4 regions of the Bradyrhizobium sp. BR2003 genome follow, and region 3 is predicted to be linked to each of the others. Evidence: predicted binding sites of a transcription regulator. Region 3 holds the regulator's gene; each other region holds the start of a gene.
What was found. The regulator PhoB, encoded in region 3, activates phosphate uptake and scavenging genes when phosphate is short. The targets are predictions, from matches to a motif close to TGTCATNNANCTGTCAT.
Positions count from the first base shown of each region.

Region 1: a site for PhoB is predicted at 1,129-1,145, ahead of E2I15_RS31260 (alkaline phosphatase D family protein). Genes of this name have one in related genera too.
Region 2: a site for PhoB is predicted at 1,060-1,076, ahead of E2I15_RS02495 (Orn/Lys/Arg family decarboxylase). Genes of this name have one in related genera too.
Region 4: a site for PhoB is predicted at 756-772, ahead of E2I15_RS09685 (acetoacetate decarboxylase). Genes of this name have one in related genera too.

Region 1 is NZ_SMYJ01000036.1:90,845-93,046, reverse strand. Features, by position in the region: gene E2I15_RS31265 (TAXI family TRAP transporter solute-binding subunit) at 1-794, shown strand, start outside; gene E2I15_RS31260 (alkaline phosphatase D family protein) at 1,209-2,202, shown strand, end outside.
Region 2 is NZ_SMYJ01000008.1:25,177-27,378, forward strand. Features, by position in the region: gene E2I15_RS02495 (Orn/Lys/Arg family decarboxylase) at 1-1,015, opposite strand, end outside; gene E2I15_RS02500 (DJ-1/PfpI family protein) at 1,122-2,202, opposite strand, start outside.
Region 3 is NZ_SMYJ01000033.1:12,957-15,158, forward strand. Features, by position in the region: gene E2I15_RS28255 (GcrA family cell cycle regulator) at 1-400, shown strand, start outside; gene phoB (phosphate regulon transcriptional regulator PhoB) at 639-1,349, opposite strand; gene phoU (phosphate signaling complex protein PhoU) at 1,494-2,202, opposite strand, start outside.
Region 4 is NZ_SMYJ01000014.1:259,239-261,440, reverse strand. Features, by position in the region: gene E2I15_RS09690 (patatin-like phospholipase family protein) at 1-713, opposite strand, end outside; gene E2I15_RS09685 (acetoacetate decarboxylase) at 996-1,781, shown strand; gene E2I15_RS09680 (transporter) at 1,924-2,202, shown strand, end outside.

The sequences.
Region 1 (2,202 bases), on a different contig from region 3:
TCGCCGTCGGCCCGGCCAACAGCAAGATCACGATCGATGCGATCACGGCGTCGGTCAAGGACGGCGGCGAGCCGACCTTCCTCGCGATCGACGCCTCGGAGGCGATCGCGCAGAACCATCCGGCCTATGAGGCCGCGGAAATCCCCGCGGGCTCGCTCGGCTCCGCCGACCGGCCCGACGATGAGGTGAAGACGATCAGCTTCTCGCACCACATCGTTGCGCGGAAGGGCCTGTCGGACGCGACCGTCGCGGCATTCACGCGGCAATTGTTCGCGATCCGGCAGTCGCTCAAGACCGATTTCCCGCTCGCCGCCAAGATCGAGACGCCGGACACCGACAAGGATGCCACCATCCCGGTGCATCCGGGCGCCGCCGCGTTTGTCGACGGCGAGGAAAAGACCTTCCTCGACCGCTACAGCGACTACATCTGGTGGAGCCTGATGGCGTTCTCGGCGATGGGCTCGGCCGGTGCGTGGTTCGCCGGCTATCTCAAGCAGGACGAGCGCAACACCAATACCTCGCAGCGCGAACGCCTGCTGGAGATGCTGAAGGCCGCGCGGCAAAGCGATTCAATCGAGGAACTCGACCAGATGCAGGCGGAGGCCGACGACATCCTGCGCCACACGCTGGACTGTTTCGAGCACGGCGCAATCGAGGAAGGCACGCTGACCGCGTTCAACATCGCGCTCGAGCAGCTTCATAACGCCGTCGCCGACCGCAAGGCGCTGCTGTTCAGCATGCCGCAGAATTTGCAACGGACTGCGACGCAGTTCAGGGCGGCGGGCACGGCGTAGGTCGATCAGGCTTCTTCCGCAGGGTTACTTCGCCTCTCCCGCTTGCGGAACGACTTTCTCCGCGCCTCATCGTCAAAGCCTGTGAGGGAGTCACCGACGGTAAGGTTCCCTCCCCCTTGCGGGGGAGGGCTAGGGAGACGGGTGCCACACGACGCGCTCTCTCAAACATGCAGCTCTGACAACAAGCGACCGAGTCGCGAAGGTGTCGTTCTCAACAAGCATGTCGCCCCGGGGCCACCCCTCTCCCCTCCCTCCCCCGCAAGGGGGGAGGGAGCCTGACGTGTGTGCTCACCTTACGATTCGCGCCGTCTCTCACCCCCGCTCCTCCACCCCCTGTAATCTCTTCGTCATGGAATTTTTCTAGGTCTTGGCGCGCCTGCGGCGCATTGTCGCTGCGACCTGAGGAGGCCCCCCATGACGATCCGGTTCTCGCGAAATCTCACCCGCCGACGCTTTCTCTCCACGGCGGCCGCAGCCGGCGCCGGCGTCATCGCGATGCCCTATCTGTCGCGCGCGGCCGATCGCCCCGTCATCACCCATGGCGTGCAGTCCGGCGATGTCGGCGTCGACGGCGGCGTGGTGTGGGCCCGGGCCGACCGGCCGGCGCAGATGATGGTCGAGGTCGCGACCACTGAATCGTTCAAGGACGCCCGCACACTGCCGCCGATCACCGCGCTGCCGGAGAGCGACTTCACCGCCAAGATGCTGCTGGAGAACCTGCCCTCCGGCCAGGACATCTTCTATCGCGTCCGCTTCCGCGACCTCGCCCATATCGACATCGTCGGCGAGCCCGTGGTCGGCCGCTTCCGCACCGCGCCGAGCGACCGCCGCGACGTCTCGTTCGTGTGGGGCGGCGACGTCGCCGGCCAGGGCTGGGGCATCAACCCCGACGACGGCGGCATGATCACCTTCGCCGCGATGAAGAAGCACGCTCCGGATTTCCTGCTGCATTCCGGCGACACCATCTACGCCGACGGCGTGATCCCTGCGGAGGTGAAGCTTCCCGACGGCAAGATCTGGAAGAACGTCACGATTCCGGAAAAGGCCAAGGTCGCCGAGACGCTCGACGAATATCGCGCCGCGCACAAATATAACTTCCTCGATAACAACGTCCGCGCCTTCAACGCCGAAGTGCCGATCTTCGTGCAGTGGGACGATCACGAGGTGACCAACAACTGGTCGCTGTCGAAACAGCTGCCGGCGGCCTACAAGGAGCGCGACATCACCGTGCTCGCGGCGCGCGCGGCAAAGGCCTTCCACGAGATGTATCCGATGCGCGAGAGCATCGTCGAGCCGGGCCGGGTCTATCGCACGCTGAGCTACGGTCCGCATCTCGACGTCTTCATGCTCGACGAGCGCAGCTATCGCGGCCCCAACGGCCCGAACCTGCAGGAGCAGTACGGCCCCG
Region 2 (2,202 bases), on a different contig from region 3:
TCTCGGCCGAATGGATGGTGCCGTCATAGGTGCACTGCTCGACCACGGCGACGCGGAACGGACGCTCCTTCCTCCAGGCGTTCTCGTCCCGCACCAGCGGATGCTTGCGGATGTGATCGCGCAGCGTGCCCTCGTCGAGCAGGTCCCAGCGCATCGGTCCGATCAGGCCCCAGGCGTTGCGCACCGTCGGCACGTACACCGGGATGCCGCCGCCGATCAGCAGTGCGCCGTGATGCGCGGCCTTGTGGTTGTTGCGGTCGAACAGCACGAGGTCACCGTCGGTGACCAGCGAGCCGAGCGCGACCTTGTTGGAGGTTGAGGTGCCGTTGAGCACGAAATAGGTCTTCTCGGCGCCGAAGATCCTCGCCGCCTCCTTCTGCGCCCGCAGCGCCGGACCCTCATGGGTGAGGAGGTCGCCGAGGTCGAGCACCGAATTGTCGAGGTCGTCGCGGAACACCGCTTCGCCGAGATGTTCGACGAACACCCGCCCGATCGGGCTGCGGCTGTAGAACACGCCGCCATTATGGCCCGGGCAGGTCCAGAGCTGGTTGCCTTCCTCGGCATAGTCGACCAGCGCGCCGAAGAACGGCGTCTTCAAGTTCTCGGCATATTGCTTCAGCCTGGAGATCAGGTTCTTGGCGATGAAGGGCGGGGTTTCCTCGGACAAGAAAACGTAGCCGTCGATGAAGTCGAGCACCTCGACCGGCAGGTCCTCGAACCGCTTGCGGCGGATCAGGAGGATGATCGGGAAGTCGAGGCCGCGCCGGCGCATCAGATTGATCAGCGCCGCGGTCTTGCCTTCAAGGCCCTTTTTGCCCCAGTCGACCACCATGCAGCCGATCGCGGCATCGGTCTGCACCGCGATCTCGGCATCCTCCAGCTTGCGGGCGCGAACCACCTCGAAGCCGGAGCGCTCGATCTCGGCGATGATCTGATTGAAGCGGATGCCCTCGAGGTCGTCGGCCTCGAACACCGGCGCTGCGAACAGGAAGTTGAAGCGTTTGAAATAGTCCATGCGTGTCCCCGAACTGGTCCGGCGCTGACGTGTCGGCACAATTCATGACAGGCAGATGACAATGGGGTGGATCGAGGATCGAATACGGTGTTGGGGACGCAATCCCTCACTGCACGGCGTCAGCCCGTGGATATTCGAGCTGCATGGCGACGAAGTCCGCCGTACCACGGCCATAGCGTGTCTCGATCCCGGCAAGCGCCCGGTCGATTGCCTGCGCGGGCGGTGCGGTTCCGACCGCGGGCAGCAGTCCATCTGCGGACCAGGCCGACGCCACGACCTGCGGATAGACGCGCAGGCCGTTGCGGGTCGTCACGGCGTCGCCGGTCGCGGCGAAGGTCACGGCGTGCGAGCGATAGGTGCGCGACCAGCTGTCGGCGACCAGCGCCAGCGAGACCTCGTCGACGCCGGGAGCAAGCGCGAGGCCGAGCTGTTCCCGGTTCCAGAACGCCAGCGTGTTCTGGATGGCGGTCAGCGCGAAAGGACGGGTGAACTTGAAGGCGTTGCTGTCATGCCGCGCGTCCCAGCCGGGCAGGCCGATCTCGCGGGCGACGGCCTCGGCCCTGGTGCGGCCGGCGATCGCCTCGATCAGGGTTAGCGACATCGGCATCGACGCCGAAATCCCCGTCGTCGTCGCGACGCCGTGGTCCGCCACGATGCGGCGGTCGGCGACGTACCGGATCTCGGGATGTTTGTTGCGCCAGTTCTTCAGGTAAAACCAGTGCGTGGTGGCGCGCCTGCCGTCGAGCAGGCCGGTCGAGGCGAGCACCTTGGCGCCGGCGCAGACGGCGACGATCACAGCGCCTTTCTCCGCCTGCTGCCGGATCCATTGCATGACTGTGGGATCGTCGTCGCGGCTCATCGCCGGCACGATGACGTAGTCGGCGCCGTCGGGATGTGCGGCATCGAATGCGGCGATGGTCGCATCGGGCTCGACCTTCAGCACCGGGAACAGCGCGACCGGACCGGGTCCCGTCGCCAGCGTGACGACATCGGCAACATCGGCGCGCTTGAGGATGCCGTAGGGCATCAGATAGTCGGTGGTCTCGGTCATGTCGTTGATGCCGAGGATCGCGATCAGCGGTCGCGCCCGCTTCGGCGGCTTCAGCGCCGCGAGCGTTGCATCCTGCTCGGCCTTGGCGATCGGAGGCGGAACCCGGAACGCCGATGCGGCGGGCAGGGTGAAGAGC
Region 3 (2,202 bases):
CGTGATCGGCAAAGTGCATCGGCTCGGCCTCTCCGGCCGCGCCAAGGCACCCTCGACGGCCGCGCCGCGGCAGCGCAAGGCCCGCCCTGCCCAGCACATGATGCGGGTGGCGCGGCCGGTGTCGCGCGGCAACACCGCGCTGGCGCACTCCTTCGAGGTCGAGATGGAGCCCGATCCGATCTCCTACGACAATGTGGTGCCGATGAGCCAGCGGCTGTCGCTGCTCGAGCTCAACGAGGCCACCTGTCACTGGCCGGTCGGCGATCCCTCGAGCCCGGAATTCTTCTTCTGCGGCGGCAAGGCGCTCGCCGGCCTGCCCTATTGCGCGCATCACTCGCGCGTCGCCTACCAGCCCGCCGCCGACCGCCGCCGGCCGTCGGCGAAACCGCAGATCAAGTGAGCACTCGGGAAACTACGGAAGACCTGAAAAACAAATCCCCGCGAAAGCGGGGATTTTTTTGTGGCTCGTAGCCCGGATGCATTACCCGCGTCGCCCCGGCGAAAGTCGGGACCCATACGCCGCGGCCGGCGCAATCGGCAAGCGGCCAGACGGCTTTCTAACAACACCCATTGGTGGTTATGGGTCCGGCTTTCGCCGGGACGACGCCATGTCACGGCTTGTGATGGCCACGCGCCCGTTACGGCTGCGGCTCGGCCTTGGCAAAGCGGTCGTCGAGCGCGTAGCCCGCGCCGCGCACGGTGCGGATCGGATCCTGCTCGCGGCCGGGATTGAGCAGCTTGCGCAGGCGGCCGATATGCACGTCGACGGTGCGCTCATCTATGTAGATGTCGCGGCCCCAGACGCTGTCGAGCAGCTGCTCGCGGCTGAACACGCGGCCGGGATGCTCGAGGAAGAATTCGAGCAGGCGATACTCGGTCGGCCCGAGATCGATCGGACGGCCCGAGCGCGCCACGCGGCGCTTCTCGCGGTCAAGCTCGATGTCGCCATAGGTCAGCACGGTCGCAAGCCGCTCCGGGCTCGCGCGGCGCAACAGGCCCTTCACCCGCGCCAGCAGTTCCGGCACCGAGAACGGCTTGACGATGTAATCGTCGGCGCCGGTAGCAAGCCCGCGCACGCGCTCGCTTTCCTCGCCGCGCGCGGTCAGCATGATGATCGGAAGCTGCTTGGTCTCGGGCCGCGCCCGCAGGCGGCGGCACAGCTCGATGCCGGACAGGCCCGGCAGCATCCAGTCGAGGACCACGAGGTCGGGAACGCGCTCCTTCAGCCTCGTGTCGGCATCGTCGCCGCGCCCCACCGTCTCGACATCGTAGCCTTCCGCATCGAGGTTGTAGCGCAACAGCGTCGTCAGCGCTTCCTCGTCTTCGACTACCAGAATGCGTGCGCTCATCGGTTTAAGTTCTTTCTCTGTGGTGATCCGTTGCCCAGACGCAAACCGAAACGCTTACTTCCTCGAGCATAGTCCCCGCGGAAACGATTTGTCGCGAGGATCATCCGTTTCGCTCTTGCCGGTTCCGCGCTTGCCGATCATGCCTCAGTTGCCCGGCACCGTGGTGGCAAAAGTGGTCATGTCCCCCTTCGGGCGCTTGTCGGTGATCTGCTGGCCCTCGATCATGTAGAACACGGTCTCGGCGATATTGGTGGCGTGATCGCCGATCCGCTCGATGTTCTTGGCGCAGAACATCAGATGGATGCAGAACGAGATGTTGCGCGGATCTTCCATCATGTAGGTGAGCAGTTCGCGGAACAGCGAGGTGCAGATCGCATCGACCTCCTCGTCGCCCTTCCAGACGTTCATCGCCGCCGGCAGGTCGTGCGCGGCGTAGGCGTCGAGCACCGACTTGACCTGCGACAGCACGAGGTCGGTCATGTGCTCGAGGCCGCGGATCAGCTTCAGCGGCTGGAAATCGCTCTCCAGCGCCGCGACGCGCTTGCCCATGTTCTTGGCGAGGTCGCCGATCCGCTCGAGGTCGGTCGCGACGCGCATCGCGCTGACGATCTCGCGCAGGTCGATCGCCATCGGCTGGCGGCGCGCGATCGTCAGCACCGCGCGCTCTTCGATGTTGCGCTGCAGATTGTCGATCTCGATGTCGGCGGCGACCACGCGCTTGCCGAGCGCGACGTCGCGACGGATCAGCGCGTCGACCGACTCGGTAATCATCCGCTCGACCAAGCCGCCCATCTCGGCGACCAGGCGGGTCAACTCCTGCAGGTCGCTGTCGAATGCCTTGGCGGTATGTTCA
Region 4 (2,202 bases), on a different contig from region 3:
TTGTCTTCCTGGTCGAGCAGATGCTGCAGCGGCGTGTTGGAGACGATGCCGCCGTCCCAGAAATGATCGGTGCCGACCTTCACCATCGGCAGTGCCGGCGGCAGTGCGCCGCTCGCCATGATGTGCTCGGGAATGATCTCGTCATGGGCATTGTCGAAATAGATGAAGTTGCCGGACAGCACGTTCACCGCGCCGACCGCAAAGCGCATTGTCTTGGAATTGATGCGGTCGAAATCGACCAGCTCGAGCAAGGACTCGCGCAGCGGCGTGGTGTCGTAGTAGCTGGTGGCGGTGCGCGCGCCGGCCAGGCTGAACCACGGATTGGTCTGATGCGGGGTGAAGAAGCCGGGCTGCCCCAGCGTCGTCGTCAGCCATGAGCTGGTGAGATTGCGCGCCTTGCGGAAGATGTCGCCGTCCGGCGTGTAGTGCCAGATCTTGCGGTTGGTGATGCGATCCCAGAATGTGTGCAGCCGCTCCAGCCGCTTTTCGGGCGGATTGCCGGCGATGATCGCCGAGTTGATTGCGCCGATCGAGACGCCGCACACCCAGTCGGGCTCGATGTTGGATTCATGCAGCGCCTGATAGACGCCGGCCTGATAGGCACCGAGTGCGCCGCCGCCCTGCAGGACCAGGGCCACGCGATCGCAGCCTTCCGGACGCCAGCCGGGCGTCGCGTGATCGATATCGTCGAAATGTGGGGTTCGCGCGTCCATATCAGACACTCCAAAAATTCGCGGCGAGAATTCAGCGTGCCGATGACGCGGTGATGACAATTGCGGCGCTCACGCTCGGCGCATCCGGCATGCCTGCCTGCATGGTTAGCGTTGGCCTCGGCAGCGCGACCCGGGTCAACGCAAGCGCAACCTGGGTCACGCAGGCGTAACCTGGGTCACGCAGGCGTAACCGAGGTCATGCACCTGACGGAAATCCCTCACATCGCTGTCAATCTCGGCCGTTAGCTTCCGGGCAAATTTTTCAAACAGGGGGTTATTGCGATGCGCAGGGAAGATCTGCTCAAGCTTCCGTCGATGCCGGCCGCCGGCCCGAGCTATCCCGCCGGTCCGTATCGCTTCATCGATCGCGAATTCCTCGTCATCACCTATGAGACCGATCCGGAGTTGATCCGCGCCGGTCTGCCCGAGCCGCTGGAGCCGATCGAGCAGGCGATCGTGCATTACGAATGGATCAAGATGCCCGACAGCTCCGGCTTCGGCAGCTACACCGAGTCCGGCCTCGTGATCCCCGCGCGCCTGCATGGCGAAGAGGTCAACTTCGTCTGCCAGATGTATCTCGACGATGATCCGCCGATCGCGGCCGGCCGCGAGATCTGGGGCTTTCCGAAGAAGTACGCCCATCCCAAGCTCGAGATCGTCAAGGACACGCTGACCGGCACGCTGGAATATGCCGGCCAGCTCGTTGCGATGGGCACGATGGGCTACAAGCACGAGAGCATGGCAGGCAATGGCGACGTCACCCGCGCCACGCTTTCGAAGACGCAGGTTAATCTGAAGATGATCCCCGGCGTCGACGGTCATCTCGAGGTCTGCCAGCTGGTCGCGATCAACCTGACCGACATCGTCGTCAAGGGCTCCTGGATCGGACCGGGCCGGCTGCATCTGGTGCCGCATGTCAATGCACCGGTCGCCGATTTTCCGGTCAAGCGTGTCGTCGGCGCGCATCACTTCCTCGCCGATCTGACGCTGCCGTTCGGCCGCGTCGTGCACGACTACAACAAGGAGGCCGCGGAGGCGGCGGCGCCGACCGGTCTTGCGGCAGAGTAGGGCGGTCGCTGACATAAAACTGTAACAGGCGCGTCCTCCTATGTTGCGTCGAAGGGACGCGCTTGCTCAGCGTTGCGCGTGGGCGAGGTTTTGAAGATGTCATGTCGCGCGGTTGCGTCGTCGATTGCCCTGGGGGCCGGCCATGCTGGCTGACCCACCTCCCGCTCCGGTCGGGGCGCTGCTGACCCGCGAGGCGGTCCCCGGTCTGGTCTGGGCGTTCCGCCTGCATCACGACGGCCGCGCCGAGGCGCTTCCGATCGATGCGCCGATCGAGCCGAGCCATGACGGAAGGCTGTGGCTGCACTTCAACCTGACCGACGTCCGCACCCGGGCATGGCTCGCCAATATGCACATCCCGCAGCTCGCGCGGGACCTCTTGCTGTCGAATGACAATTTCCAGCAGATCCACGTCGTCGACAAT